DNA from 4 places in the Providencia rettgeri genome. Region 3 is predicted to be linked to each of the others. Evidence: predicted binding sites of a transcription regulator. Region 3 holds the regulator's gene; each other region holds the start of a gene.

Evidence for each region. Region 3 encodes Fur, which represses iron uptake genes when iron is present. Its sites were predicted from a motif close to ATAATAATGAGAACNACTATCAA; they were not measured.
Region 1: a site for Fur is predicted at 4,043-4,065, ahead of ftnA (non-heme ferritin). Genes of this name have one in related genera too.
Region 2: a site for Fur is predicted at 4,946-4,968, ahead of exbB (tonB-system energizer ExbB). Genes of this name have one in related genera too.
Region 4: a site for Fur is predicted at 4,609-4,631, ahead of sodA (superoxide dismutase [Mn]). Genes of this name have one in related genera too.

What each region holds. Positions count from the first base shown of each region.
Region 1 is NZ_CP163512.1:1,342,763-1,350,363, reverse strand. It holds gene AB6N04_RS06090 (MlaD family protein) at 1-674, shown strand, start outside; gene AB6N04_RS06085 (DUF1480 family protein) at 821-1,054, shown strand; gene AB6N04_RS06080 (DUF2511 domain-containing protein) at 1,481-1,828, opposite strand; gene copD (copper homeostasis membrane protein CopD) at 1,894-2,790, opposite strand; gene copC (copper homeostasis periplasmic binding protein CopC) at 2,792-3,178, opposite strand; gene ftnA (non-heme ferritin) at 3,412-3,915, opposite strand; gene AB6N04_RS06060 (DNA polymerase III subunit theta) at 4,219-4,449, shown strand; gene yebF (protein YebF) at 4,651-5,016, opposite strand; gene AB6N04_RS06050 (YoaH family protein) at 5,207-5,386, opposite strand; gene pabB (aminodeoxychorismate synthase component 1) at 5,643-7,022, shown strand; gene AB6N04_RS06040 (CoA pyrophosphatase) at 7,006-7,572, shown strand.
Region 2 is NZ_CP163512.1:2,464-10,064, forward strand. It holds gene carB (carbamoyl-phosphate synthase large subunit) at 1-1,476, shown strand, start outside; gene AB6N04_RS00015 (MerR family transcriptional regulator) at 1,641-2,666, shown strand; gene AB6N04_RS00020 (DedA family protein) at 2,699-3,373, opposite strand; gene metC (cystathionine beta-lyase) at 3,525-4,709, opposite strand; gene exbB (tonB-system energizer ExbB) at 5,121-6,047, shown strand; gene exbD (TonB system transport protein ExbD) at 6,053-6,478, shown strand.
Region 3 is NZ_CP163512.1:2,258,743-2,266,343, reverse strand. It holds gene AB6N04_RS10265 (OprD family outer membrane porin) at 1-580, shown strand, start outside; gene AB6N04_RS10260 (polymer-forming cytoskeletal protein) at 804-1,337, opposite strand; gene fur (ferric iron uptake transcriptional regulator) at 2,007-2,456, opposite strand; gene fldA (flavodoxin FldA) at 2,723-3,250, opposite strand; gene ybfE (LexA regulated protein) at 3,406-3,699, opposite strand; gene AB6N04_RS10240 (type I secretion system permease/ATPase) at 3,869-5,968, opposite strand; gene AB6N04_RS10235 (HlyD family type I secretion periplasmic adaptor subunit) at 5,972-7,300, opposite strand; gene AB6N04_RS10230 (peptidase domain-containing ABC transporter) at 7,315-7,601, opposite strand, start outside.
Region 4 is NZ_CP163512.1:3,653,552-3,661,152, reverse strand. It holds gene AB6N04_RS16795 (ABC transporter ATP-binding protein) at 1-263, shown strand, start outside; gene AB6N04_RS16790 (ATP-binding cassette domain-containing protein) at 256-1,887, shown strand; gene AB6N04_RS16785 (hypothetical protein) at 2,120-3,004, shown strand; gene yiiM (6-hydroxyaminopurine reductase) at 3,043-3,723, opposite strand; gene sodA (superoxide dismutase [Mn]) at 3,863-4,489, opposite strand; gene acs (acetate--CoA ligase) at 4,908-6,863, shown strand; gene AB6N04_RS16765 (DUF485 domain-containing protein) at 7,045-7,356, shown strand; gene actP (cation/acetate symporter ActP) at 7,353-7,601, shown strand, end outside.

The DNA of each region.
Region 1 (7,601 bases), 920 kb from region 3:
TAGGCATTAATATCGGTCAAATTGAATCATTAAAACTGTCTGCGGATAAACGTGAAGTTCAGGCGAAAGCCATCCTCTACCCTGAATATGTGAGCGCTTTTACAAAATTAGGCAGTCGTTTTGCTGTCGTCACACCTGAACTGTCCCCTGCTGGTCTCAACAATTTAGACAGTTTACTGCAACCTTATATCAGTGCCGAACCCGGTAGAAGTCATAAAAGTCGTTATCAATTTGAACTGCAAGCCGCCAATATCACTGACTCTCGTTATTTAGATGGCCTGACGCTTTACCTTGATGCAACCGATGTCGGTTCCATCCAAGTCGGAACACCAATTCTTTTTAGAGGTATCGAGGTCGGTGTTGTTACGGGATTATATTTGGGAGAGCTTTCCGATCGGGTTTATGTCGCCACTCGCATCGGTAAAGAATACCAATATCTAGTGCGTGATAATACCCAATTTTGGTTATCTTCCGGCTTCAATTTTTCCTTTGGTTTAACTGGTGGAGTGGTTAAAAGTGGCACATTTAAACAATTTGTTCGTGGAGGTATTGTATTTGCCACCCCACCAACAGTGCCATTAGCGCCAAATGCTAAACCCGAACAGCATTTCATTCTAAAATTAGAGCCACCACGGGACTATCTGGAATGGGGAACCGCTATTCCACAAAAATAACCTCTGTAAAGGTGCTTGTCATCCCAACAATGCACCTTTTCTTTTTTAGGCTTAAAAAAATATTTTGGAAATAGATTCCATTTATACTATGCTTAATCTCGTTAGGCTGAATTTATGCAGCTAAAATCTATCAATGAGGTGAAATTATGTGTTTAGTTAAATTGAAAATATCTTCCTATGAAATTAATGATGCTGTTATGGACTCCCACAAAAGCGATACAATCAGCATTCCCTGCGATTCTGACACGGATTTCTGTATGCAATTGGATGGTTGGGACGAGCACACCAGTATCCCAGCTACGATTGATGAAAAACCGGTTTTGCTTTATCGCCATCGCTATGACAAAGAAAATCACCATTGGGTTATGAAAGTTGCTTAGTACTTTATTGGGCAATAAGAAAATCATGAATGCACAGGTGATTGGCTTACTATTGATAGGTCAATATGCGTCGATGAAAAACAATAGGCAAAAAAAGAGGCCTGGTAGATTCCGATTACCGGGCCTTGGGAAATGGCTCTGGCAGAGCCGTGCGCTAAAATTGCCATTGAGACGTAACAAAGTACACCTTAATACTAGCTTTCAATGCACGTTCTTACCACATTAATTATCAATTATTTTACATATTATTAACACAATTTATTGCTTAATTTTCTAATATTGAACTATTTGTTCAATTGGTTACATCTATGCCAGTAATATATAAAACCTTTCAATAACCTAACCTGTTGATATATAAAAATATTTCAGCAAGCATCCATTTATCCCTTCTCATCTTTTGCGATAGAAAAATTGTCTTCAACACATCTAGTGAGTACCACATAATTTAGCCGCAGCTTCTTTCAAGGGCAAAACTCGCTCTTCAACACTTTTTGTAGTCTCAATTGGTTTAAGTAGTACCTCAACCGGCTGGCCTTTGATTTCTTTTCTCTCCATTTGTGTTGCGGCTATATCATTCAATGGGTACTGCATTAATGTGGCAGGATTGATCACCACCAGCGCACCATTACTCCGGCATTCCAACATCACCTCTTCACGGGTAAATGGCCAATCGTCACCGAATTGTTTTTTACTAACTGATGTTAAAGGGGCTGCAAAAGCAGTACCAATTGCCCCGCCAACCAATAATAAGCAAATAATAAGTTTAGATTTCATCAGAATAACCTTGTTCAACGAGTGCGATAATAGTGGGATATTATCAGATAAATAGAGAGGGTTGACTACACAGGTTGATAAGTAGCAAAAATGGCTACCGCTAAAATTGCCATAGTGCCAAGCAGTAATTCAACCCAGCTATTAATAATCAAGTAATTAACGAGCCCTTTTTGCTTAACCCGTGGCACGATATAATAACGATTAATAGATGCTAGCAATATCATTCCTATAACCAATATAACCTTAAACCATAACAATGATTGGTATTCCGAGCCTGAATACACCATCGGCCATTGTGGTAAAATTGTTATCGCACTAACCACACCGGTCAGGATCACCAAAACCACCGCAATGTGTCCATAACCCGAGAAGCGTTTCATGGTGTTAATAATTTGCCCATCCATTCCAGCGGCAAGTTCACGTTTGTTACGCAAAAACTGTATACAGATTAAGAATGGCCATAAACCACCAAACCAATAGGCTGCACTCATCAGATGAACAAATTGATTAAAACGATAAAAAGCACCAATGGCTCCATCATGCATTGCCGCATGGCCGATAAGGGCATGTGATCCAAGGATAAGAATAGAAAGAATTAAGACCAAATGCAGACGCAATTTTATTGGTTTAATAAATAAAACTACCAGTAAAATAACCGACAATATTAATTCCCAGCGCCAAATTTGACCAAACGAAGTCCCTAACACGCCTTGCCAGATATCCCAGTCAGTCGCATCCTCCCAACCTTCTCCCATTAATCCGGCTTGCGATAACATCCAGGCCCAAACGGTCACAACAGTGATAACCGCGCAGAAATGAATGCCTTTATTCAAATAACGGCTAATCAGGTAACTGAATTGCCCACAACTTAGCAAAGCCGCAAATATTGACATTCCACACATCAATATTGCAGCGATAAAATGAATAAATCGAATTAAGGTATAAAATGCTTCAAGTGACATACTATTTCACTGTAAAGCTATAGGTCCCTTTTGTTTTATGACCATCAACTGAAACAACGCTCCAGTTTACATCGTACTTACCTGAAGTAAGTTTGTCTTCTACGGGGACGATCACTTTGGTGTCGTTAGTTGGATCTAATGCGGCCTTCCCGGTTTTGATCATGTTTTTTTCAGGGCCAATAATAGAGACTTTGGTAAAATTAACTTCAATCCCTTCCGAAAAACTTAAGGTGATTGATTCAGGTGTTTGTTCAACCGCGGCACCTTCCGCAGGAAGTTGATCTTTTAAATGTGCATGAGCGAACGCTTGCTGGAAAGACATCCCTAAAAATAACACAGCAACCGCACTCAGTTTACGCCATGAAGATTTAATATGGGTAATTGGCATAGTAACCTCTTAATTTGCAGGTGAATTTAGAATATTTGCCAATCATTATACGGAAAAAAACATTTTATGCCGCTTAAAAACAGGATTTGCCCCTTATCCTGTGAGTTTTCACACAAAATGAAAAGAAAAAGGCTTATGAACATTGAAATTAATCGCTTGTGTCCATAAGCCTAACAAGGTTTTATACGTAAAATAGAGAGAACGCGCGTTGTTCCCCTAAGCGCAACGAAAAATTAAACGTGCGTAGTTGCAGACAGATTTTTTAAATCTTTATCCAGTAAGAATAACGCTTTACCAGACTCACCCACCATATCCAGCTTATCCAATACAGATTTAAATAATTTCTCTTCTTCGTGCTGCTCTGCAACATACCATTGCAGGAAGTTAAACGTTGAATAATCTTGCGTGGACATTGCTAAATGCGCTAACTTGTTAATTTCACGTGTAATTAATTGTTCATGTTCATATGTTTGAGTGAACACATCGGAAATGGATTTAAAATCAACAGGTGGAGCTGCAATTTGGCCCAATAATGGCAGAGCCCCTGTATCGCTAAGGTAATCAAACAAACGCTGCATATGTTCCATTTCTTCTTGAGAATGCGCTTTTAGAAAGGCCGCTGCGCCTTCATAACCTTTGTCGCTACACCAAGCGCTCATTTGCAAATAAAGATTTGCAGAATAAAACTCAAGATTTAATTGTTCGTTTAATTTTTTGACCATATCAGTAGTTAACATATTTTTACCTTAATGTTTAAATATTCCTGAGGCTATTATGCACAGTATTACAATAATTAAAACCCCAAAACATTCTGAACACAAAAAAATCCAATTTACTGATTATTAATAACTTTTGTTAAAAACAATAATAATCAATCTCATTATCTTTCACTGTTTTTAAAGTCTGTAATTAAATATAAAGCTATATTATTTTGATGTTATTTTCACGCGCTTTTATACAAAGAATTGAGACTTTTTCTCATTTAATCGCTACAATATCCCTAAGTCCCATTTAGTGATATTTAGTGATAGAGAATTAAAATGAGCCACAATCTTGCTTTATTACCCAAAGATGAAATGGACAAGGTGAATGTTGACTTATTGGCATCTGGTGTCGCGTTTAAAGAACGCTATAACATTGCCATCATTGCCGAAGCTGTTGAACGGGAACAACCTGAGCATTTAAGGGAATACTTTAGAGAGCGGCTAGTTTATTACCGCCAGTTATCGCAAAATTTCTCTCGGTTACCTTACGAGCCCAAAAATCGTTAAAAACAAAGCAGTGAAAAGCACTCTTTTTCGATCCTAAACCAATTTATGAGCAACAAAAAACCCCAGTAAATGGGGTTGAGGTTGTCGGCAAAGTGGGATAATACGTAGTTTTCCCCACTTTGTGTTATCAAGGAAAATCAACATATTGATTTTCCTTGTTTATCTTCAATAACCTAACCAGTCTGATTGACAGTGATAAAACTATTTAGTCGTGTTGTAGGTTATAGTGCTATTTTGGCAATCCACCGATACAGCGTAATGTAAATCCGATTTAGCCCCTCTGACGACTAACGGTACGGTATACCCTGTATCTGTCTTCGTTACCTCATTATCATTGACCCAAGCAACCGCCTTTTTACCTAATGCGGCTTTTTCTTCCGTCCAGCGAGGTAACCGATTATGCATAAAATCATTTTTGACCTGAGCTGCAATTTGCGATTCCGTTAACGCACCACAACTTACAAACGGTGCAGCTTTACCTTCTTCCTTGTTAACACTTAATGCGAACGAACTAAAAACAAGCGCACAAGCCCCTACTGCTATAGCCATTTTTTTATTCGCTTCCATACTCTCCTCCGGTACCTATTGTTAGGTGAAGATTTTGATTAGTTTAGTTGCTCATTTAAGCCTATAAGAAGGTGTTAAATTTGCCAGTTATCTGTGAGTTATTCTCTAACGACATTGATATACAGAATGACTTAACTAATATTAATCTACCAGATTTGTACATTAATGTTAATAGTATGTTTGCTTATTATTAATTTTCATCCTCAAAACGCACGTGAACTTGTTCTTTATCTTGATGTTTTTCACGGATCTCTTGGGCCACCAATGCGATTGCTTCTCCACTGCTCATTCCATTAGCCATTAATTGATGAATTTTCTCCACCGCGTCTTGCTGTTCTTCATGATTAAGTGCAGGAATTCCTGATAACATGGTTTAAACCTCATTAATAAAAGACTAAAATCACTAAATAAGATTTTAACATCTCTTCGAATATTAAGATAAGAATATCTGTTAGTCTGGTTAGGGGCAGCTTTTTAATATCATGCTTCATTCAAATAATCGTCAATCTGCGTGATTGACACATTCAGCAACTTTTTGGCATTGTTTTTTGACCTTTTAACGGTAAAAATCAGCAGGGAAAATAAACAGCCTCTCGGATCACTTGCAAAGAAATATACATATCACCATGATTATTAATAAAATTCAGTTACCTTATAGCCCAAATGCGGCAATCGATTATTTTACGCCTCTCGCACACCAACCTTGGGCGATGTTACTGCATTCAGGTCGTGCCGAACATTCACATAACCGTTTTGATATTATTGTTGCTGATCCCGTTGCTACACTGACATCTAATCAAACACAAACAATAATCACAGAATTAAATCAAGAGCCTATTATTTCAGACGCCTCACCCTTTACCCTGCTCCAAGCTCAGCTTGATAAACACCATGCCAGTCAAATATTGGATAATACCTTGCCGTTTAATGGCGGCGCTTTAGGCATTTGGAGTTATGATCTCGGTCGCCGTATTGAAAAAATCCCAGAACTTGCAAAAACTGAATTAAAGTTCCCCGATATGGCAGTGGGTATCTATTTATGGGCACTCATTGTTGATCACCAAGACAAAACCGTCACATTAATTAGCCATGATGATGCAGAGGCGCGGCTGACTTGGCTTCAAAGCCAAAAAGTACCCCGTAAAAATAAATTTAAACTCAGCTCACCGTGGCAATCCAACATGACAGAAAGTGAATACCAGCAAAATATTGCTCGTATCCATGAGTATTTACGTAACGGGGATTGTTATCAAATCAATCTAGCGCAGCGTTTTAAAGCCAAATATAAAGGTGATGAATGGAATGCGTTCCTTGCGTTGCTCGAACGCAACGGCGCGCCATTCTCGTCCTTTATACGTCTGCCTGAAAATGCCGTGATCAGCATTTCCCCTGAGCGCTTCATTTTATTACAAGATGGTGATATCCAAACCCGTCCAATTAAAGGCACATTACCACGTTTAGACAATGCACAAGAGGATTTAGCACAGGCAGAAAAACTGGCAAACTCCCCGAAAGATCGCGCTGAAAACGTGATGATTGTCGATTTACTGCGTAATGATATTGGTCGAGTTGCAAAACCTGGCACAGTCAATGTCCCTGAATTATTTGTGGTTGAACCATTCCCTGCGGTTCACCACTTAGTGAGCACAATTACTGCACGATTAGATAGTCCTTACCAAGCCACTGATTTATTACGGGCTTGTTTTCCTGGAGGTTCGATAACGGGAGCCCCTAAAATTCGTGCGATGGAAATTATCGAGGAATTAGAACCTCATCGCCGACATGGATATTGTGGCGCAATAGGCTATATTAGTTTCTGTGGCAATATGGATACCAATATTGCCATTCGCACTTTATTGACTTATAAAAAGCAAATTTACTGTTGGGCAGGCGGGGGTATTGTAGCAGACAGCCAAGCAGACAAAGAATATCAAGAGACATTTGATAAACTCAGTCTTATTCTACCTCTATTAGGAGCATTAAATTCGGATGACCGAGCTGAATAACTTTATTAACCGTTTTCAGTTTACTTTACCGACAACCCGTCAGCCTTTGCGCCAGACGGGTAAATCGGCTGCGGTTTTGCTGCCGATCATTAATAAGCCTAAGCCAACCTTATTGTTAACCGAACGCTCGCCATTTTTACGCTCCCATGCCGGGCAAGTCGCCTTTCCCGGTGGCGCTAAAGATCCCGAAGATGGTTCTTTAATCCATACTGCGCTGCGTGAAGCCTATGAAGAAGTCGCTATTCCGCCAGAAAAAGTCAAAGTATTAGGGCAATTAGCGCCGTTACAAAGTTATGGCGGTTATGAAGTGACCCCGATTGTTGGCTTACTACCTAATAATATTCGCTATCAAGCCAATCCAAGTGAAGTCGCATCCATTTTTGAGGTTCCACTATTTGATGCATTATCACTGCATCAACATAAATATGTGGATATCAAACGATCTGGGCGTAAAAATCGCATTTTTTTCTATTGGTATAACGACCACTTGGTTTGGGGATTGACCGCCTCCATCCTTCACCAGTTAGCATTACAGCTTGATTCATTATGACAACATCATTCACCAGTTAAATACAATTT
Region 2 (7,601 bases), 2.1 Mb from region 3:
GTACATGCTTCTCTTGCTCTACGTGAAGATGGTTATGAAACCATCATGGTTAACTGTAACCCTGAGACAGTCTCAACCGACTATGACACATCAGATCGCCTCTATTTCGAACCTGTTACTCTTGAAGATGTGTTAGAAATTGTCCGTATTGAGCAGCCTAAAGGGGTGATTGTACAGTATGGTGGTCAAACACCACTGAAACTGGCACGCGCGCTTGAAGCGGCGGGGGTTCCTGTGATTGGTACCAGCCCGGATGCTATTGACCGCGCGGAAGACCGTGAACGTTTCCAACAAGCGGTGAATCGTTTAGGACTGAAGCAACCACAAAATGCAACCGTCACGACTATCGAGCAAGCGGTTGAAAAAGCAATAAGTATTGGCTATCCACTTGTTGTACGCCCATCATACGTCCTCGGTGGTCGCGCAATGGAAATCGTGTATGATGAAATTGACCTGCGCCGTTATTTCCAAACCGCAGTCAGTGTCTCAAATGATGCCCCCGTACTCCTTGACCGCTTCTTAGATGATGCTGTTGAGGTGGATGTTGACGCCATTTGTGATGGTGAGATGGTGTTGATTGGTGGGATCATGGAACACATTGAGCAAGCGGGTGTTCACTCAGGGGACTCCGCGTGTTCACTGCCAGCTTATACGCTTAGCCAAGAAATTCAAGATGTGATGCGTGAACAAGTTCGTAACTTAGCATTCGAGCTACGTGTACGAGGCTTAATGAACGTGCAATTCGCGGTTAAAAATAACCAAGTGTATTTGATTGAGGTGAATCCACGTGCCGCACGTACAGTCCCATTTGTTTCAAAAGCAACAGGTGTGCCTCTGGCAAAAGTGGCGGCTCGAGTTATGGTTGGTCAAACATTGGCACAGCAAGGTGTGACGAAAGAAGTGATCCCACCTTATTACTCGGTTAAAGAAGTTGTGTTGCCATTTAATAAATTCCAAGGCGTTGACCCAATTCTTGGTCCTGAAATGCGTTCAACCGGTGAAGTCATGGGTGTTGGTCGTACTTTTGCAGAAGCCTTTGCTAAGGCAATGTTAGGTAGCAATTCAACCATGAAAAAATCGGGTCGTGTATTACTATCTGTGCGTGAAGGTGACAAAACACGAATTGTTGATTTAGCGGCTAAACTATTGAAGCATGGCTTTGAGCTGGATGCTACGCATGGTACCGCAATTGTCCTTGGTGAAGCAGGCATTAACCCACGTTTAGTTAACAAGGTGCATGAAGGTCGCCCACACATTCAGGATAGAATTAAAAATGGCGAATATGACTATATCGTAAATACAACCGCGGGGCGTCAAGCGATTGAAGATTCGAAACTGATCCGCCGCAGTGCATTGCAGTATAAAGTTCACTATGACACGACGTTGAATGGTGGTTTTGCAACCACCATGTCTCTGAGTGCAGATCCAACTGAGAAAGTGATTTCAGTTCAAGAGATGCACGCGTTGATTAAATAACTCATTAGCGTTGAATTGAGCCCCAACGGTACTTGCCGGTTGGGGCTTTTTTTTACCATCTATTTTTTAATTGAAAGGTGCAAATAAAATCAAAAAATGCAAAATGGTCATTGACTCTCACGTAACGTGAGGCCGTAACCTTAGTCGTTGTTATAGGAGGAACTATGCTATTTCAAGTGGGTGAAATTGCGGAAAAAACAGGGTTAACCGTCCGAACGCTTCATCATTATGAAGAAATTGGCTTATTGCTTCCAACTGCAAGAACCGATGCAGGTTACAGGCTCTATAACATGCAGTGTATTGAGCGTTTAACGCAAATTCAATTATTGCGTCAAGTTGGAGTCCAACTCAAAAACATCGGTGAAATACTGGATGGCCAGAGTGGAGATATAGCAAATATATTGCAAGAACGTATTGCTTTGTTAACCGAGCAAATGCAACAAATGGCCACATTGCGTTTTCGATTGGAGCAACTTCAAAAGCAGATGCAAATGGGTAATACCTTAACTCAGGCGGATTGGTTCTCTGTATTGGAGATGATGACGATGTTTGATAAATATTTTACACCTCAAGAGTTAGAACAGTTACCGCTTTATACAGCGCATACTTTGAAAAACCAAGAATGGCAACAACGAATCGCTGCAGTGAATGAATTGATGCAAAAAGGTGTGACACCGCAATCGATAGAAGCACAACAACTTAGCCATGAATGGATGACAGCATTGGAAAAAGATACGGGAGGCAATCCTGACTTCTTTGCTAGGCTAAATAAAATTCACCTCACTGACAATGCACTAGCTTATTCTACGGGGATCTCAGAGCAGATGATTCAGTTTGTAGGAGAAGGTTTTAGTGAATATCAATTGTCGTTTTTTAAGCCGCACTTGAGTGACGAACAATTCCAGTTTGTACGTCAACACTACTTTTCTGCTGGGCAAGTTTGGCCAGAACTTATTGCTGGATTGCATAATGCATTAAAAGCACATAAATCCCCTGGATCGCCAGAAGTACAAGCGCTAGCAAGTACTTGGTTAGGCATGTTCAATCAATTTACAGGGGGAGATCCAGATATCCAAGAAAAAATTCGCACGATTTATCGTGAAGAGCCTAGAATATCGGAAGGCACTTGGATGACAGCTGAAATAGGGCAATATCTATTTTCAGCAATAAGCATTTTAATGGAGAAATAATGCCTATGACCGCAATCTTGCGGTCACAAATATTAGCTTTCTTTATTACCATTTAATGCTTTTCGATGTTTCCAGTACATCACGATCGATCCAATTAGCCCGCTAACCAATAAGATCACTGGGATGACCATTAATGCACTAATCACAATCTGCTCATGCTCTTTCACGAAAGGAATTTGGTTAAGGGCATACCCTAAAGAAACGATAATACCTACCCACAGTAGACCACTTAACCAGTTAAAAAATTGAAAACGGCGATGGCTTAATTCAGAGAGCCCTGCAAGTAAAGGTAACAGGGTACGAACAAAAGCTAAAAAGCGACCAATAAGCAGTGCATACAAACCCTGCTTATTAAACATATTGTTCGCTTTGGTATGATATTCTTCAGGAATTTGGGCTAGCCAACGTTTGACTACCTTGGTTTCACTGAGCCACCTACCTTGCATAAATCCAAGCCAACAACCTAAACTTGCCGCCGTTGCGAGCAATAAAATGGTTGGGATAAAGTGCAAGACGCCTTTGGCAATTAATGCACCAGAAAGGATCAATAAGGTATCACCGGGCAAAAAAGCGGCGGGAAGAACCCCATTTTCTAAAACAATAACAACAAAAAGTACGGTATAAATAACCCAAAGTACTTCGGGATTGGAGAGTTTTAGGAAATCGTGATCCCAAAGAGCCAGTACGATTTCGCGTAGGACTTCCATAATCATTCCTGTATTTATCTAAAAGCGAATTTCTTTATTTATATTACAGGAAAAAATGAGTTTGGGTTTGATTTGTTTGGGATCTTCATGGATTAGTGAAGGAATTGCAGAAAACATGCCTAATGCTTTCTGCAATATTGATTGTTAATCGTTAAATGCGAGCAAAGGCAGATTGCAGGTCATCGATTAAATCTTGTGGATGTTCAAGACCAATATGAACGCGGAAAAATGTGCCTTCACTTGGGCGGAAATCAAATTGCCTCATACTCAGTAAATCTTCTTTTTGGTAACCTAAAATCAGCGATTCGAACCCACCCCATGAATAGCCCATTTTGAAATGGGCTAAATTTTCAATAAAGGCGGCGAATTGTTCTGTGGATAGGCGTGACTTAAGTTGAAAAGAAAATAAGCCGTTACTGCCTGAAAAGTCACGAATGAAAAATTCATGACCCGGTGAAGAGGGTAATGCTGGGTGGAAAACCTGTTCCACCTCAGGGCGCGTCTGTAGCCAGTTTGCTACTTGTATGCTGTTTTCTTGGTGCTGTTTTAGCCGTGTAGCTAAGGTGTGTAATCCGCGATTGGCCATATAAACCGTGTCTGGATCCGCCGTTTGCCCAAGTAGATAGGAGTTTTCACGTAAGGTTTCGATACAGCGCTTATTTGCCACTGCGACCCCTAACATGCCATCAGAATGTCCATTAATGTATTTTGTTGCGGATTGTATTGAAATATCTACATCGAATAATAAGGGCTTGAGTAAGACACCGGCAGCCCATGTATTATCAATCATAATAATAATTTCAGGGGATTTATCACGCACAGCTTTAACGATAGCCGGTAAATCATGAACTTCCATGGTGATTGACCCTGGCGATTCTAAAAATACGATACGTGTGTTGGGTTGAATTAAATCGGCAATCTTTTCACCTACAAGTGGATCAAAGTAGGTCGTTTCAATATTTAGCTTAGTTAAAATCTGATCACAAAAATTCTGGGTTGGATCATAAGCGGAACCTGTGACTAAAATGTGCTCACCTGCGGAAATGAATGATAAGATTGCATTGGTGATAGCAGCAGCACCTGATGGGTAGAGAACACAACCCGCTCCCGCTTCTAATTCTGTCATGGCCTCTTGGAAAGCAAAATGAGTTTGTGTACCACGGCGACCATAAAAAAGAACACCATTAGCACGATGCCGCGTCGCATGACGTTTTTCTGCAAGAGTATCGAAGATAATCGAAGACGCCCGTTGAATAACGGGATTTACCGCTTTTTGTGTAAATTTAGGGTTCCGACCAATGTGCACTAATTGGGTTTCTGGTTTTACGTTTGCCATGATCTTTCCTTTATTGTGTTAAATTTCGTCTACCTAAAGGCATATATACTATGAAGTTAAAGCATTCTCAGTGAAATGTAACTTGAGTTTTCTTCAGTATTGCAAAGTTGAATAATTGCATTTGTATAGAAAAGGGGTAGCCCATGTATCCATCGAATGCTTTTATCGGGAACAAATACCCGTGGAATAGGCGAGGTCTTTATGGTTTGAGAACAAAAAAATGAAAAAAATCGTGAATACTAATGATAATTACTATCAATTCGCGCTGTCTTTGATATCATCAGCACCGTCTTTGTGAAAAGAGACGAACAGCGCGAGTTAAATTTCGCTTTTAAAGGTTAGTCGATGAATGGCAAAATCATCGATATGAATTTTTTTATACAACACTAAAAAGAGAGTAAAGGCCAACTGATGCGTAAACTAACAGCTTCTATTCTATTGGCGTTCGGCTTGATGGGGACGGCAGTCGCTGAAACAACACCTGCAACAACACCAGCTGCGTCTCAAAATACACCATCGACATCTGCTGCAAATTCAGCAACTCCGACTACAACACCAAATGCTGAAGTTGCCCCCGTATCTTCTGAGCCAACAGAGAATACCACCGTTGTGAATGAAAATATTAGCATTGCTACAGAAGCGCCAACGGGGGGATTCGATCAGGATCTATCCGTTTGGGGGATGTACCAAAATGCGGATAACGTGGTAAAGACGGTGATGATAGGTTTGGTGATTGCATCAGTCATTACTTGGGCGCTCTTCTTCTCTAAAGGTCTTGAAATTTTAGTCGCACGCCGTCGTTTAAAAGGCGAAGCTAATGCGATTGCTGAGGTAAAATCTCTAGATGAAGCAGTGAAAATTGCCGAAGGTTTCAAAGGAAACAGTATTACACGTATGTTGCTTAATGAAGCCGTGTCAGAAAGAGCTTTATCTGCGAATAGCACCGATTTAGCTGGCACAAAAGAACGTACGTCATTCCGTCTTGAAAGGGCGGTGGCCTCAATTAGCCGGTATATGGGGCGTGGTAATGGCTACTTAGCGACCATTGGTGCGATTTCTCCATTTGTTGGTTTATTTGGGACGGTATGGGGCATCATGAATAGCTTTATTGGAATTGCACACTCACAAACGACTAACTTGGCGGTGGTTGCTCCAGGTATCGCAGAAGCGCTTCTTGCAACGGCAATTGGTCTTATTGCTGCGATCCCTGCGGTTGTCATTTATAACATTTTCGCCAGAATGATTAATAACTACCGTGGTCAGGTAGGGGATGTAGCTGCACAGTCTGCATTATTATTAGGGCGTGATCTTGATCTGGCAAATAGCAAAGCAAGGTAATTATTATGGCAATGCGTTTAGGTGACGAACAAGATGATAGCGGTGAAATGCATGAAATTAACGTGACACCGTTTATCGATGTGATGTTAGTTTTATTGATTATCTTTATGGTCGCGGCACCATTGGCTACAGTTGATATTAAGGTCGACTTGCCTGCTTCAACAGCGAAGCCTCAGCCACGGCCAGAAAAACCTGTATTTTTAACCGTTAAAGCCGATAGTCAACTCTTTATTGGTGATCAAGCCGTATCGAAAGAGCAGCTTTCTGCCACGCTTGATCAAGCGACAAATGCAAATAAAGAAACAACGATTTTCTTCCAAGCAGATAAGAGTGTTGATTATGAAACAATGATGGATGTGATGAATGCATTGCGTCAGTCGGGTTACCTGAAAATCGGCTTAGTGGGGATGGAAGCAACGACTTCTAAATAGTCGGTATCAATAGTACAAGTCGTCATAACGCGTTTTATCTCTAATGGTAAAGCGCGTTTTTTATTAATAGAACAAAAAATCACCCAAAATTGACTCTGTAGTTATCTGATTTTCCTATCGGATGTTATTTATCCTGCGCTATGTCATATTTATTTGTATGATTTCATCATTATTAATAGATTTTTATCCTATTTTAACGCTTTTCGTTGGTATCTGCTGGGGGAAGAAAAGCCCAGCGTATATGTAAACTACTCTAAAAAAGAGTATTTGGTGGCGAGATAGAGCAAAAACACCCAAAAAGCATTAATAAAACTAATGTATTTGGAGTGTTTTCTTTCTTATTTCAAATCAATTGATTGAGTAAGACCGAATTCTGACGTTATTTTTTTAGCTTAAATATAAGTTTGGTTTCTTTTTTTGATAATGATTTTTATTGAAAATGCAGCTTAATGTGGTTTTAAATATGGCATATTTGACTATTTTTGATGTTACCTTGACGGTAAAACATAACGAGAAATAAACCATTTTATTTAGGAGGGTTATAAGTTACGACAATTTTGCCAGTATAATAATATTACCATAGAAACTATATGGATAATTTAAGTGGTTAGAAAATAGATAAACTAATTGTTTTTCATAGAAAAAATTATTTTTCACGGGATGAATATATAGAGGTAAATAAAAAGCTTATTGTTTTTAGCTAGTAGTATAATAAAAATTATGTAAACAATTTTTATGCAATTGGAGTGGTGAGCACTGATTAAATATATTTTAACCTAAAATGATCTCTTAAGATAATATAAATATAATTAATTTAAATATAAAACAATTAATAAAGAGAAAGATCACACGGACAAATGTAAATAGTTTGTAATATCTTAACTATAGGGGCTTTATTTTGCCATTATCCCTCAATATGTTGATTTTTATTTGTTTTTTGTGTTTTCTTGAACTTATTAAGTTGCATAAAAAAACACTTGCGCAACCTAAATGTTGGGCTATAATGCAATCAATAACATTTAGAAATACTTTTTAATACTTTATTATGTCGAGCTGTTTATTTTTAAATTTGACTAATGCTAGGGAAATAATAAAGCCATTGCTGCTTTTTAAATTAAATTTG
Region 3 (7,601 bases):
ATTCTATGGGGCAAAAGATAAAGTTTCAGATGGTGGAGTCAATGATGTTTATGACGGCTTAGCTTGGTTGCAAGCGATGACATTTGGCTATACCTATGAAGAGTTTGATTTTAAAGTTGAAGGAACTTATGTAAAAGCAGAAGGTAACCAAGGTTATTTCTTGCAGCGTATGACACCCGGTTGGGCAACATCGAATGGGCGTATGGATATTTGGTGGGATGGCCGCTCAGATTGGAATGCTAATAATGAAAAAGCAGTGTATGCAGGGGTAATGTACGACTTAAAAAACTGGGATCTTGCTGGTTGGAAAGTGGGCACATCCTATATTTATGGTTGGGATGCTAAGCCAAGTACAAATTCCCAATATGCTCAAGATGTGCGTTTAAAAGAAAGTGCGTGGAACTTTGATATTTTATATACGGTACAAACAGGTCGAGCAAAAGACACACTGTTTAAATTACATTTCACCAAGTATGATAACCATACCGATATTCCTAGCTATGGCGGTGGTTATGGCAATATCTTCCAAGATGAAAAAGATATCAAGTTTATGGTTATGATGCCATTTACTGTTTTTTAATTAATAGAATAGTTAACTAGGTAGTGGTTACCTTTGTAATAACTACGAGGGTAGCCAACTCAAATACACATAGCATATAAACATAATATCAAACGTTAAATAAAATAAGGAAATATACGTATATTAAAGGATTGAAAATTAAAAATAAGGTGGATTGTATTCACCTTATTTTTATTTTCATAATAACTTTCTTCGAGTTTCTTAGAGGAAAATGGATGGGCTTTTATAAAGAAGCGATTCCTTTATCGTCATTATTTTTGATGAAAGGGGCATCAAGCTTTGCTTTATCTTTTAATTGAGTGATTTTCTCAGTATGAGAGGCACTATTTTTCACATTCGCTTGTCCTGAAAGAATACCGCCTTTTTTAATCGATAAGCTGCTGTAGTGAATTGTGCCATGGATTTCGCCATTATTTTCAATGCTAATGGAATCAGAAACACACTCACCTTCGACTCGACCATTAATAATCAATTCCTTACAACTAATGTTACCTGTAACTTGTCCATTAAGCATGACTTTCACAGTATTCTCTTTTCCAGTGATATTACCAATCACCTTGCCATAAATATGTACTTGCTCATTGGATGTAATATTACCTTCAAATATCACATCTCTTGAGATAATCGTATTCGATTTTTCTTCACTAAGGGTTGGTGTTGATATCATAACGTGTTCTTCTACCTTAGAAACAACTTCAGGTTCAGGAATTGCAGGGGTTTCTTCAATGGTTTGTTTGTTTTGTCTTTTGGTGAACATTTTACTTACCTTTTTTTGATTGAAGTATAAGATCAAAAACAGTATTGATAATACAAATGAAAATAAGGTGATGGCAGTATGACTAAAGAACCATCCTATTAAAGTAAGAAACCAGAAGAAAAAACTCGTATTAATAAAGAAGTATGTTTTTTTCATCAGTTAATCTCTTACGAAACACGAGAGCGAACCAAGTAAGTCTAGTTAAAAATACAGTAATTACACAATAAAAATGTATTTTTACTTTTTTATTACACTTTTCTTGTTTATTAGATTCAAAAATAAAAAATTTTGATACTAGTATACTGAGCTTATTTTAGACGCTATAAGATAAATTATATGGCATTTATATGAAAAATAGATACAAAGTATATTCCGTTAACTTTATGTATTGCTATGATATCACAGTAAATGTTCTCAAATTAAGAAGGTATATTTATCAATCGATAATATAAAGGATTTGAAGTGAATTGCAACTTATTATGGAACACTTCAATGTTTCACATTAATAACATATTTTAGTGATAAACAGAAAATGAATAAGAAAAATGTGCTGAGTATCACGAAAAAATTGATTATCCGTGGATTGAATATAATAAAAAAGCCTGATAACAGTTGCTATCAGGCTTTTGCAAAATAGTTCACCATGACGATATGATGGTGATTAATTCATTACTCTTTTGCTTCGTGTGCGTCAGCGTTATCGCGGCAATCACCATCAGCACAGTGACCATACAAGTATAAGCTGTGGTTAGACAACTTAATACCGTGGCGAGCAGCGATATTTTTTTGGCGAGTTTCAATCGATTCATCAGTAAACTCAATCACTTTACCACAATCTAAGCAGATTAAGTGGTCATGGTGATGCTGCTGAGTTAATTCAAATACGGATTTTCCACCCTCGAAATTATGGCGCGTAACGATACCTGCATCATCAAATTGGTTCAATACACGGTATACAGTCGCTAGCCCGATCTCTTCGCCCATATCAATCAGCTTTTTATAGAGATCTTCCGCACTGACGTGGTGGCACTCAGGCTCCTGAAGTACTTCCAAAATCTTGAGTCTTGGAAGAGTGACTTTGAGTCCAGCATTTTTCAATGCTTTATTGTTGTCTGTCATGCGGGTTTGTCCTGTATCTTAAATCATAAATTTAACAATAACGAAACATTTTTAACATAGATCCAGTTGTCTTCTAAACTGATTTACAATTATAGGCATGGAAAATAAAAATAGAAACCATGCATTGTCTCATTATTTTGATAATCTCTTATAAGTCTATCCAATTAGGATAGTTAATCGATTATTCTAGACTGCCTCATGCCCCTTTAGGATGCATTTTGCCTGGGAAAGCTCCCAGCTTAAGAGCCAAGTCTGTTTTTAATCGGTTAACCAAGAATTTCAGCTAATGACATTTCTTCAGAGATTTGTTTGACCCATGCATCAACACGTTCATCAGTCAATTCGGGTTGACGGTCTTCATCGATCGCTAAGCCGATAAAGTGGTTATCATCTGCCATACCTTTTGAAACTTCAAAGTGGTAGCCTTCAGTTGGCCAGTGACCCACAATCACCGCACCACGAGGTTCGATGATATCGCGAATGGTGCCCATCGCATCACAGAAATATTCTGCGTAGTCTTCTTGGTCTCCGCAACCAAATAGGGCGACAAGCTTACCTTCAAAATCAATTTCTTCTAACGTTGGGAAAAAGTCATCCCAATCACATTGTGCTTCGCCGTAATACCAAGTTGGAATACCAAGAAGTAGAATATCAAAAGCTTCAATATCTTCTTTACTGCACTTAGCAATATCATGAACTTCTGCTACGTCTTTGCCTAATCTTTCTTGGATCATTTTGGCAATATTTTCTGTGTTACCTGTATCACTTCCGAAGAAAATACCGATGACTGCCATAAACTGATTAACCTCTTGTTTTTCTAAGAGAGAAAGAAGGAATTTCTCAACTTCTAGAACTCATTTAGAACGAAAATAAAATAGAATTTTACGCCTTATTCTGGCGAAAAAACCTTTATAAGTCTGTCAAATTTGTGTGATTTATTAAGAGAACACTATTTGCATAACGTCTCATCCACCTGTTGTAGTTGAGACATCAAAATTTCTTCTATCAATTCACTACGGCTTATATTTTTTTCTTCAGCTAACTGATTGAGTACAGCAACAGCTTCTTCATTTAGTTTAAGTTCAACTCGGCGCAACCCTTTCACTTTATCGCGTTTTAATTGATTGCGTTTGTTGATCCTCAATTGTTCATCCCGTGATAGCGGGCTTGTCTTCGGTCGCCCAGGCCTTCGTTCCTCAGCGAACAAATCCAGAGTAGTACGATCAGTTTGTTCTTTTGCCATGTCTATAATTGCTAAAAGGGTGTGCCAATAATTCAGCGCGCCATGATACCCTAGCTAATCACGCAGTGCTATAGCTTGGAGGCAAGGGAATAAGCCTGATAGGTTAAAAAAAGCGCGCTTTTAGAAAAAAAGCACCACTTGCTATAAGGGTGATGCTTTTTTAGACATTTTATTGCGTTTGCTGATGCCATAAACTGGCATAAAGCCCGTTTAGTGCAAGGAGGTTTTTATGGGTATCCATTTCAATCACTTCCCCTTGGCGAATAACACATATTCTATCCGCATGCATAATGGTGTTTAGCCGGTGTGCGATACTAATCACCGTTCTCCCTTTCGTAATTAAAGGCATATTTGCCATAATTGCAGCTTCTGATTCGTAATCGAGCGCCGAGGTGGCCTCATCAAGAATTAAAATATCCGGTTCAGTCAGTAAAGCACGTGCTAAGGCGATTCGTTGTCGTTGTCCCCCCGAAAGATTTAACCCTTTTTCAGCTAATGGAGAATTGAAGTTATCCGGTAAAGACATAATAAAATCGTAGGCACCAGCCAGCTTGGCTGCTTGGATAACTTTTTCATCAGATGCTTGAGGCGCACTTAAACGAATATTATCCGCAATACTTCCAACAAACAGCGTACTTTCTTGTAAAACCACACTCATTTTTCGGCGTAGTGATACAGTATCTGCTACCGCTAAATCCATTCCGTCAACAATAACTTGCCCATGCTGTGGAACATAAAGCCGCTGCAATAATTTCGTTAATGTACTTTTTCCAGAACCGGAAGGCCCCGTTATACCAATAAACTCACCCGCTTTCACCGAGAGCGAAAGATTATTCAGAACTTCAGGGGTATCAGGTTGATAACGAAATCGAATATTTTGAAATTCAATCTGCCCCTGAATGGCAGAAGAGCTTGAAATACCTTTTCGTTCATTTTCGACTGGTTTATCAAGAATATCCCCAACACGACGAAGGGAAATAAGCGTATGTTGAAAATCTTGCCAAACTTGTGCAAACCTGAGGACTGGTTGAGTAACATGTGCACTTAACATATTAAATGCCACTAACTCACCGGGGGTTATCCCACCGTTTAAAACCTCTTTAACCCCGACCCACAATAAGATTGCTGTGGTGATTTTACTCACAAGGGTCATTAACTGTGTCGCAATTTCACTTCGCATACAGACTTTGAAGTTTTGCTGTAATTGCTTACTGAATACCTTTTCCCAGCGCTGATTAAAATATTTTTCGGTGGCGGTTGTTTTAATGGTTTCAATGCCCGTAATACTTTCGGTGAGAAACGTCAGCCCATTTTCGTCAGCTTGATAGGATTTTTCAGTTTGCTGGCGGATCATAGGACCTAAAGCCATCCATAAAATAAAAAAGACGCCCATTGAGCCGAGTAAAATCCACGACATTAAGCTGCTATAGGAAAATAACACGGTGATAAATAAGATCACAAAGATAAAATCGATAAACAGCATTAAAGTCGAGCCAGTCAAAAATTGCCTGATATGTGAGAGTTCACGCACTCGGGCAATAATTTTCCCTGTAGGTCGCAATTTAAAATAATTGAGTGGTAGCGCCATTAAATGTCGATAAATCTTTCCTGAGAGTTCCGCACTGATTTGGCTGCTCGTATGGCTAAAAATTTTATTACGGATAAAACCATATATTGGCTCAGCAATCGCAATAGCAAAGATAGCTAATGCAATGATATGTAGGTTAGAGAGACTTCGGCCCACTAAAACCTTGTCGATGAGATTTTGGAATAATAGCGGGCTCACTAACGCAAAAAACTGAATAACAGCAGAAAGGATAAAAATATTTCGTAATTTTGCCAACTGCCTGATGATTGACGGAACGAACCAGCTAAAGCCGAACGCTTTTTTTTGCTCAGGCTCTAATTGTTCTTTGAATAACAAGATGTCGAGCTCAGTGTGATGATCAACCCCATCTTCTAGCGCCGAATGCTGTTCAAGAGTAACGGGGTTAATCAAAATAAGGTCTTTTTCTTGATGTAAAACTTGCCAAATCCCATTTATATACACCAATGCAGGAAGGGGGATCTGCTCGAGTTTGGAATATGACAAAGCAATCAGTTCTGTTTCATACCCTAAAATGTGCGCGCATTCCCTCATCTCCCAATCTGTAGGGGAAAGGGTTTGCATACCAATCGCATGCCTAAGTTGGTCTGAAGTGACATTTTTATGGTAATAATTAGCCATCCACACGATAGCATCCAAGCCATGGTTATTGATTTGTTCCATCGATTACTTCTCTCTCATTGCATTAGAGGTATATTCATTAATTGGGCTAAGCAGGTAATCGATAATTCGGCGCTTATCGGTTTTTATTTCAGCTACGATGGAAAGCCCTGGAGTGAGTTCGATGTTTTCACCATCAACCAAGAGTTGCTTTTTGTTAAGCCCTATCTGACCCAAGAAAACCAGACCAAGGTTTTCGTCTTGGATGCTATCACGTGAAACAGAGATCACTTCACCTTCAATGGTGCCATAACGGGTATAAGGGAAGGCATCTATTTTCACATCGGCTTTTAATCCTTCATGAATAAAGCCGATATCTTTGTTTAAAATTTTAATTTCAGCCAGTTGGACATGGCTGTTTGGCACAATCACCATTAATTGCTGAGCAGGTTGAAGTACGGCACCTAGGGTATAAGTGGTAAGTTGTTGTACCGTGCCATCAACAGGCGCACGAATAACTTCTAATTGATTTCTTTCTTGGTTCTTTAACAGTTCTTGTTCGAGAGAAACTTGTTTAAATGCCGCTTGTTTATATTTTTCATCCCATTCTTGTTTTTTTTGGGCCTTGATCCTTTCTTGCCTTTTAATTAATGCATGATGCTGGGTAACCAATGTCGATAGCTCTGATTGTTTTGCGGTTTTCTCTTTTTTAGCGATTAAGAGTTCCCGTTCTTGCTCTAGAAATTCTTTTTGGCTGATCAGCTGTTTTTGTGTCAATGAGTGGTGTGCATCAAGACGTTTTTTAATATTACTAATTAATGAGTTAATTGAATTTAATTCGTTTTTTCTTGCTTGCTGACTAACAACATTAAGCTGTACTTCATTGCTAATTTCATTGAGAAGTGACTCAAATTCCGCTTGTTGCGTTTGATAACTTGCCAAAGCACTTTTTTGTTCAGCATCTGTTAACTGTTTAAACCGAGGTAACTGAGCAATAGATTGTTGAGACAGCAAAGCCTGATAAATTAACGTTTCAGCCACGTGAAAATTATGCTGATAGTTGAGGCTTAGAATATCTTGATCAACACCAAGTACATTGACGGTTAGTAACGGATCACCTTGTTTTACACTCTGACCATCTTCGACATGGATCTGTTGTAAACGGCTTAATTCAAACGCTTGAATCAATTGTGTCCGGCCAGAAACGATTAATTTCCCCTGCGTCGTTGCTTGAATGTCTAACTTACCGAAATATGACCAAGCGACGGCAATAAAAATACCAATACTAATTGATATTGCGACATACATAGCTAAGTAAGAAGGTGGGGTTTTTAAAATAGCCAAATGTGATGGTAAAAAACTGTTATAACGGTTTCGTTCTAATCGATGTTTCATGTTACGTCCATGTCTTATTTTAGAGACTGCTGTAGTGTCCATAAATGGTTATAAAAAGAACCTTGCTCAATAAGCTGCTGGTGGTTACCTTGCTCAATAATTTTCCCATCTTGCATGACAATGATCCGTTGGTGATGACGAATGGTTGATAAACGGTGCGCGATGGTAATCACGGTTCTTCCTTTGGCTATTACATGCATGTTTTCTTGAATAATAGCTTGGGACTCATCATCTAAAGCACTGGTCGCTTCATCAAAAATGATGACTTTCGGGTTAGCAAGCAAGGTGCGAGCAATTGCGA
Region 4 (7,601 bases), 1.4 Mb from region 3:
TATCACCTGCACCATTATTACTCTTCGATGAACCAACCTCGGCACTGGATCCACAAAATGCTCAACGGGTATTATCACTCTTACAATCTGAACCTCGAACCTGCGTGTTAGTCACTCATCATCTAGACAGTTTAAACCTCGCTAACCGAGTCTTGCTGCTAAAAGAAGGCCAACTGATTGCACAAGGCACCCACAAAGATTTAGCGGATACATCAATAGATTATCAGCAATTACTAAGTGCCTTGGAGAAAAGCCATGCTTAAATCTTTATTACATAAGATACGAAACGCCATTGTTTGGATGGTATTCGCTGCTATTTTAGATGGGCTTAGCGGGTTATTCCTTGTGTATATCATTTTCAGTTGGTCATTAGACACACTTATCCCACTGATTTTACTGGCATTGTGTAGCCTGACATCCCTCATCATTACCTTTATTGCTACCCAAAAAGGCTATTTAGCTGGTGGGTTAGTTATGCGCTACCTCACTAACGCGTTAATACGCCATTTACCTTTGTCATTACAGCCGATAAAAAATGCAAACCACTTAGTGGCTGGGCCTGTTTCTCACATTATGTCAGTCCCCGCTCATTTATTGCATCCTATTATTAACGGAGTGATCGCACCGTTAACGGTTGTGCTTGGCACATTAATCTATCAACCTATTTTTGGGGTGATCCTCTTATTAGCTGCTCTTTTATTATTATCTATCTTACGGTTTTGTGGCCAAAAGTTGGCTTTTTTTGAGCAACAAACTCAGGCATCTGAACAAGATGTCATTCACCAACTCGACCAATTTGCCCTCCACCAGCCACTTATTCGTCGGGCAGGGATGAGTCATGCCCAACAGCAGCAACTGATATGTGCTTTCGCATCACAACATCAAACGCAAACACAGTTGCAACGTCAAAGTTTGCCATTCCATTTATTATTTTCATGTGCCATCCAAGTTATTTTTATTGCATTATTTTATTTGGGCATTCAAAAAGTCAGTCAGGCAGAAATGCCATTAAGTCTATGGCTCGCAGGAATGGTATTATTGGCACGTTTTATTGAGCCTTTATGGCTTCTTTCCCATTTGGATCAGTCAGTCAGGCAAGCAAAACAGTCTATTGAACAGCTTGAGTCTGCATTAAATACCCCTGAGTTAAGCTTTCCTTATCGCGCCTCGCCTCCTGAGGGTAATACAGTCAGTTGCCAACAATTATCGTTCTACAATAATGAAAGGAAACAAATTTTAAACGGGATTTCAGTGGATTTTGCACATAACACATTTACGGCTATCGTTGGCCCATCAGGAGCAGGAAAAAGTACTTTATTAAGCCTACTCGCACGTTTACAAGATCCAACCCAAGGCTCAATCCATTACGGCAATAAAAACCTTATTGAATTATCGCAAGAAGCACTCAGTACAAAGCGTGGGATTTTATTACAAGACAGCGCGCTATTTCGGGGTAGCATACGCCAAAATCTAACATTAGATGCGTCAGATATTGATGACCGACAACTTTTCTCCCTGCTTTCACAGTTAAATTTTGAGGTGACCCCAGCTCTTTTGGATAGGGAGGTTGGCGCGAATGGTATGGCGCTATCCGGTGGGCAAAAACAACGTTTATCTATTGCAAGGCTACTTCTACGTCATCCTGATATCATTTTAATGGATGAACCAACAGCAAGCCTTGATAACATCAACACGGCTTGCGTCATCAAACTGCTCATGCAAGCTAAACAACAAACTCGTATCGTGGTCACCCACCAGCCAAACCTAGCTCGCCAAGCGGATCATATCGTATATATGGAGCACGGAAAAATAATAGCTCAAGGCGCTCACCAAACATTATTTGCGAATGTTCCGTGGTATCAGCAATTTATTCAGCAAGGAAATTAACCCTTACAACACCAACATGGTTGAAAGGTGAAAATAGACAATTTAGAACCGTTTATGAAAATACTATTGATAAAAATGGATAGCATAGTTTCATCACCCACCTTTATGATGAGACGATTATGAATACAGTAATTTCAACACCAACAACAGCTACAGCTTCGATTGCTGATTTTTTTGAAATCAAAGCAAACCAAGCTAGTGAAAAAAAAAAGTCAGTCATTCTGATATAGCAATGCTTCTGAAAAAAGTAACGAATTCATCTGAAGAGATTTCACTTGAAAATTATTATCGCGCTCAAAAAGCGTTAAACACATTAAAATCTATCTTAGATACTCAAAACTCAAAGGTAAAAGAAAAAAAAGAGCTTAATATTAATAAGGTTTATTGCAAAACATTCAATAAGCTGTCTGATGTCTCTATTAATGACATTAAGGCTAATGCACAGCAAAGATCCAGCTCATTGAAAATCAGTGAGTTAACAACCAAGGCTAAAGTAATAAAACAAAAAGATATTACTAGCTTGATAAAAAGCAATCAAAACATAAAAAATGCAATTAATATATTTATCAATGACTTAAATAAAGAAGCTTACTGGCAACCAAGTGAAAAAGAGTATCAAGCATTATGTAGCAACCTTTTAGCATTACAAAATAAAATAGATAAATTTCGAAATAATATCCTTAGCTCAAGCTATCAACATAATCCAAATAAGCTTACCACCCTAACTCAGCTAGAATCAAAACTCGCTCAGCTTTCAAGTAAACTACAAAGCAACTATCAAGCCCTAAAAATTACCAACCAATCAGATAGCCACATCACACCATCACAAAAATTTGACGACGAAAATTCAAATTTAAATACTCAACACCAATTGAATAACAATGAAATATCCTCAGCTCATCTAGCAGAATTAGCGCAGTTGAAAACAGAAGTGTCTATGCTTGAATCAGAGGTAGAACAATTAAAAAGCGAACGACAAAAGAGTCACAATAAGTTGAATGAATTACAAAGTAAAAGGCTAGCAGGACGTAATCTTAATTTAAAAATACAGGTTAATAACGATGACTATGTTAAAAACCAAGGGTTTCAAGCTGCGATAAAAAATGAAAATGCCTAATGTGGAATTAGGCATTGCTTACTTTGCTAAGCAATAAATTAACCCCGTTTGCCAAATAAACGGTGGCTGAACTCTTCAATGCGATGATTATCGAGGCGATTTTGCATGGTTAGGCTCCAACTCGCAGATAACCCCGCTGCGCTAAGGAGCCTTTTATATAACTGTGTATCATAAGGGGCGTGAAATGCGATCATTATCGCCTCTTGTACGGATATATCACTGTTACGGCTCAATAACGTTAGCGGTGAATTGGCACTGACATTTCCCGTTTTAATCACGCGATACAGCCATCCACAACGACCGTTGTCTTGCATAATCTGGGCAAAGTTTTCCACACCCGTCAACCCATTTAGCTTATAACAAGGGGAACGGGGCTGCGTTACCTGAATTCGCGCATCTCCCCACGCATAAATATCACCGATAAATACATTCTCTTCGGTCATCCCAACAGTGGATATATTTTCGCCAAACGCTGATGCAATAAACAAATCGTCTTGCTCAGGATAAGCATTCAACCAAAATTGATAATGATCACGAGGGTAGTGACAAAGCGCTCTATCAGGGCCACCGTGAAAACGCTTTTCTGCCTGCTCATCCCCCTCTAACCCGAGTTGTCCTAGCATTAATAAACCATCTACTGGGTGTTTATAAATAGCACTTTGACCGCAAGATTGTGTTGCTTGAACTTTACCGATAAAGACTTGAGGTAGGAATGACATTAGCCACGCTCCACATAGATGAGTAACGAAGGCTTCATCATAAAGAATGCTGATCGAGATAACAATCAAATGGACAGGAATAAAAAAGGCGCAGCATCATTGACGCTACGCCCATTCTCGACTTAGTGACAAAGTCTAATTATTTAGCTTTTGATGCAAAACGCGCCGCTGCTTCGTCCCAGTTAACTACGGACCAGAACGCTTTAATGTAATCAGGGCGACGGTTTTGATATTTCAGGTAGTATGCGTGTTCCCACACATCTAAACCAATGATTGGGTAACCTGAAGCGCCAGAGATGGCTTCTCCCATTAATGGGCTGTCTTGGTTAGCAGTAGATACAACGGCTAATTTGCCGTCATCTTTCAGAACCAGCCACGCCCAGCCTGAACCAAAACGAGTTGCTGCGGCTTTTTCAAACAGCTCTTTGAATGCATCAACGCTACCAAAATCACGCTCGATAGCTGCTTTTAAGTCGCCTTTTAATTCAGTATTTAATTTCAAACCTTTCCAGAACATACTGTGGTTTGAGTGACCACCCGCGTTGTTACGCACAAAAGTACGTTGATCAGCAGGAACTTGGTCTAATTTTTGAATTAGAACGTCAATATCAAGACCCGCTAATTCAGGTAATTTTTCTAACGCCGTGTTGGTGTTAGTCACATAGGTTTGATGATGCTTAGTGTGGTGGATTTCCATGGTTTGTTTGTCAAAATGTGGTTCCAACGCATCATAAGCATAAGGTAAAGCAGGTAATGTATAACTCATTTAATTGTCTCCAGTGACGTAAATACCACTATGTTTCTCATTTTCACCACAAGGTTCATAGGGTATAGCACTTGCGTAGTTTCGCACCTTGTGAATTTCTTTCTATTATAGTTATTTTACTGTTAATGAAAATCATTATCAAATCCATAAAAAAAATGTGGTCTTTTGCATTCCCTATGAGAATTCGTTTATACAGTAACTAATACCAATATCCCCATGGTTTGTTTTTCTTTTCATCCAACATTTATAATATTTTTAGATTTATACTCCAATATGCCATTTAGCATCAAATGATAATTCTGCAAATATCATTACAATTAATACGTGATCTTCCGCTCAAAAGAAAAACAAATTTATATTTCATGCTTTAGTTAACTGTTTTTTGACATAATATTAACATCTGCAAGGAGATAATAATATGACTCAAATAACTAAACATCCCGTTCCTGCTGAAATTGCAAAAAATGCCCTGATTACTGAACAACAGTATCACGATGAGTACCAACGTTCGATTCAAGACCCTGAAGGATTTTGGGGCGAAAAAGGAAAAATCGTTGATTGGATTAAACCGTACACCCGTGTCAAAAATACCTCTTTTGACCCCGGACATATCGATATCCGTTGGTTTGAAGATGGAACATTAAATTTAAGTGCAAACTGTTTGGATCGCCATTTAGCTGAAAAAGGCGACCAAGTCGCGATTATTTGGGAAGGCGATGACCCATCATCGTCAAAAAATGTCACTTACCGTGAACTGCATCATGATGTTAGCCAGTTCGCTAACGTTTTAAAGAAATACGGCATCCGTAAAGGTGATGTCGTGGCGATTTATATGCCAATGGTAGTAGAAGCAGCTGTCGCCATGCTAGCGTGTGCACGAATTGGCGCTATCCATACCGTCATTTTCGCAGGGTTCTCCCCTGAGGCGGTCTCTGGTCGCGTGATTGACTGTAAAGCGAAACTGATTATCACTGCTGACGAAGGCTTACGTGCTGGCCGTGCTATCCCGCTGAAAAAGAATGTGGATGACGCATTAACCAATCCACACGTGACCACCGTTGCAAATGTGATTGTTTATCAACGCACAGGCAATGTGCCAAGCTGGGTCGAAGGGCGTGACTTATGGTGGCATGATATTACGAAAGGTGTTAGTGCCGATTGTCCACCAGAAGAAATGCGAGCAGAAGATCCGCTGTTCATTCTATATACCTCAGGCTCAACAGGTAAACCTAAAGGGGTACTCCACACCACTGGCGGTTATTTGGTCTATGCCACACTCACATTTAAATACACCTTTGACTATCACCCCGGTGAGGTGTATTGGTGTACCGCCGATGTAGGTTGGGTAACAGGTCATAGTTACTTACTGTATGGGCCATTATCTAATGGCGCAAAAACGGTAATGTTTGAAGGTGTGCCAAATTACCCATCTGTTAACCGAATGAGTCAAGTCGTTGATAAACACCAAGTCAATATTCTTTATACCGCACCAACGGCTATTCGTGCATTAATGGCAGAGGGTGATAAAGCCATTGAAGGTACAGACCGTAGCTCACTGCGTATTCTTGGCTCTGTGGGGGAACCTATTAACCCTGAAGCATGGGAATGGTTCTACAAGAAAATTGGTAATAGCCGCTGCCCAGTGGTTGATACATGGTGGCAAACCGAAACAGGTGGTTTTATGATCACACCACTACCAGGTGCAACTATGTTAAAACCAGGTTCCGCCACATTACCTTTCTTCGGTGTACGCCCTGCGCTAGTGGATAACCTAGGTGAACCGATGGAAGGGGCAACCGAAGGTAACTTAGTTATTGTTGATTCTTGGCCGGGTCAAGCCCGTACTTTATTTGGCGACCACGAACGCTTCGAGCAAACCTATTTTTCAACCTTTAAAGGCATGTACTTTAGTGGAGACGGAGCTCGTCGTGATGAAGATGGTTATTACTGGATCACGGGTCGTGTTGACGATGTATTGAATATTTCGGGTCACCGTTTAGGTACCGCAGAAATAGAATCAGCACTCGTTGCGCATCCACAAGTAGCGGAAGCTGCGGTAGTCGGTATTCCTCATAATATTAAGGGGCAGGCAATCTATGCCTATGTCACATTAATATCTGGGGTTGAGCCTTCACCTGAACTCTATACTGAGGTTCGCAATTGGGTACGTAAAGAAATCGGTCCAATTGCAACGCCAGATGTTCTTCACTGGACGGATTCATTACCAAAAACCCGTTCCGGTAAAATTATGCGCCGTATCCTACGAAAAATTGCATCAGGAGACACTAGCAACTTTGGAGATACCTCCACGCTAGCAGATCCAGGAGTTGTCGAAAAATTACTCGAAGAAAAACAATCTATGAGTATGTCATAGCTTAAATAGCTTAAAAAGGCCGTCTGATAGCGGCCTTCATATAAATACTCAAAATCTTTAAAAGCGCAGAATTGAGATGCGAAATGACCCTAGAAAATATCTGGGTAATTAGCTACAGCCAATTTTCTGTCATTTTAAAGAGAATAGAGTACCAATAATACAATAACAGAGGAGAACTCTGATGAATGCTACTGCTTACGAAAAGGTAGAGGATAACCCTCGCTTTAAAGAACTGGTTAGAAAACGTAGTCGCTTTTCATGGTTGTTATCAATAATAACGCTTGTCCTGTATGTTGGTTTTATTTTTCTTATCGCTTTTGATCCTAGCTGGTTAGGTACACCAATAACGGAAGGTTCATATATCACTCGAGGGATCCCTGTAGGTGTTGGGCTGATCGTCATTTCATTTTTACTCACAGGACTCTATGTTATCCGTGCAAATGGTGAATACGACCGTTTAACGACCGAAATTTTAAACGAGGTAGAAAAATGAAATATTTGCTCTCACTCATTCTCTTTTTTACCTCATCAATGGCGTTTTCCGACGCATTGACAGGGGATGTTGAACGCCAGCCTGTCAATATTCAGGCCATTATCATGTTCTTACTGTTCGTCGGCTTTACCTTATATATCACTTATTGGGCGTCAAAAAGAACGCGTTCTCGCTCTGACTACTATACAGCAGGTGGGAAAATTACAGGCTTCCAAAACGGGATGGCAATCGCTGGTGACTTTATG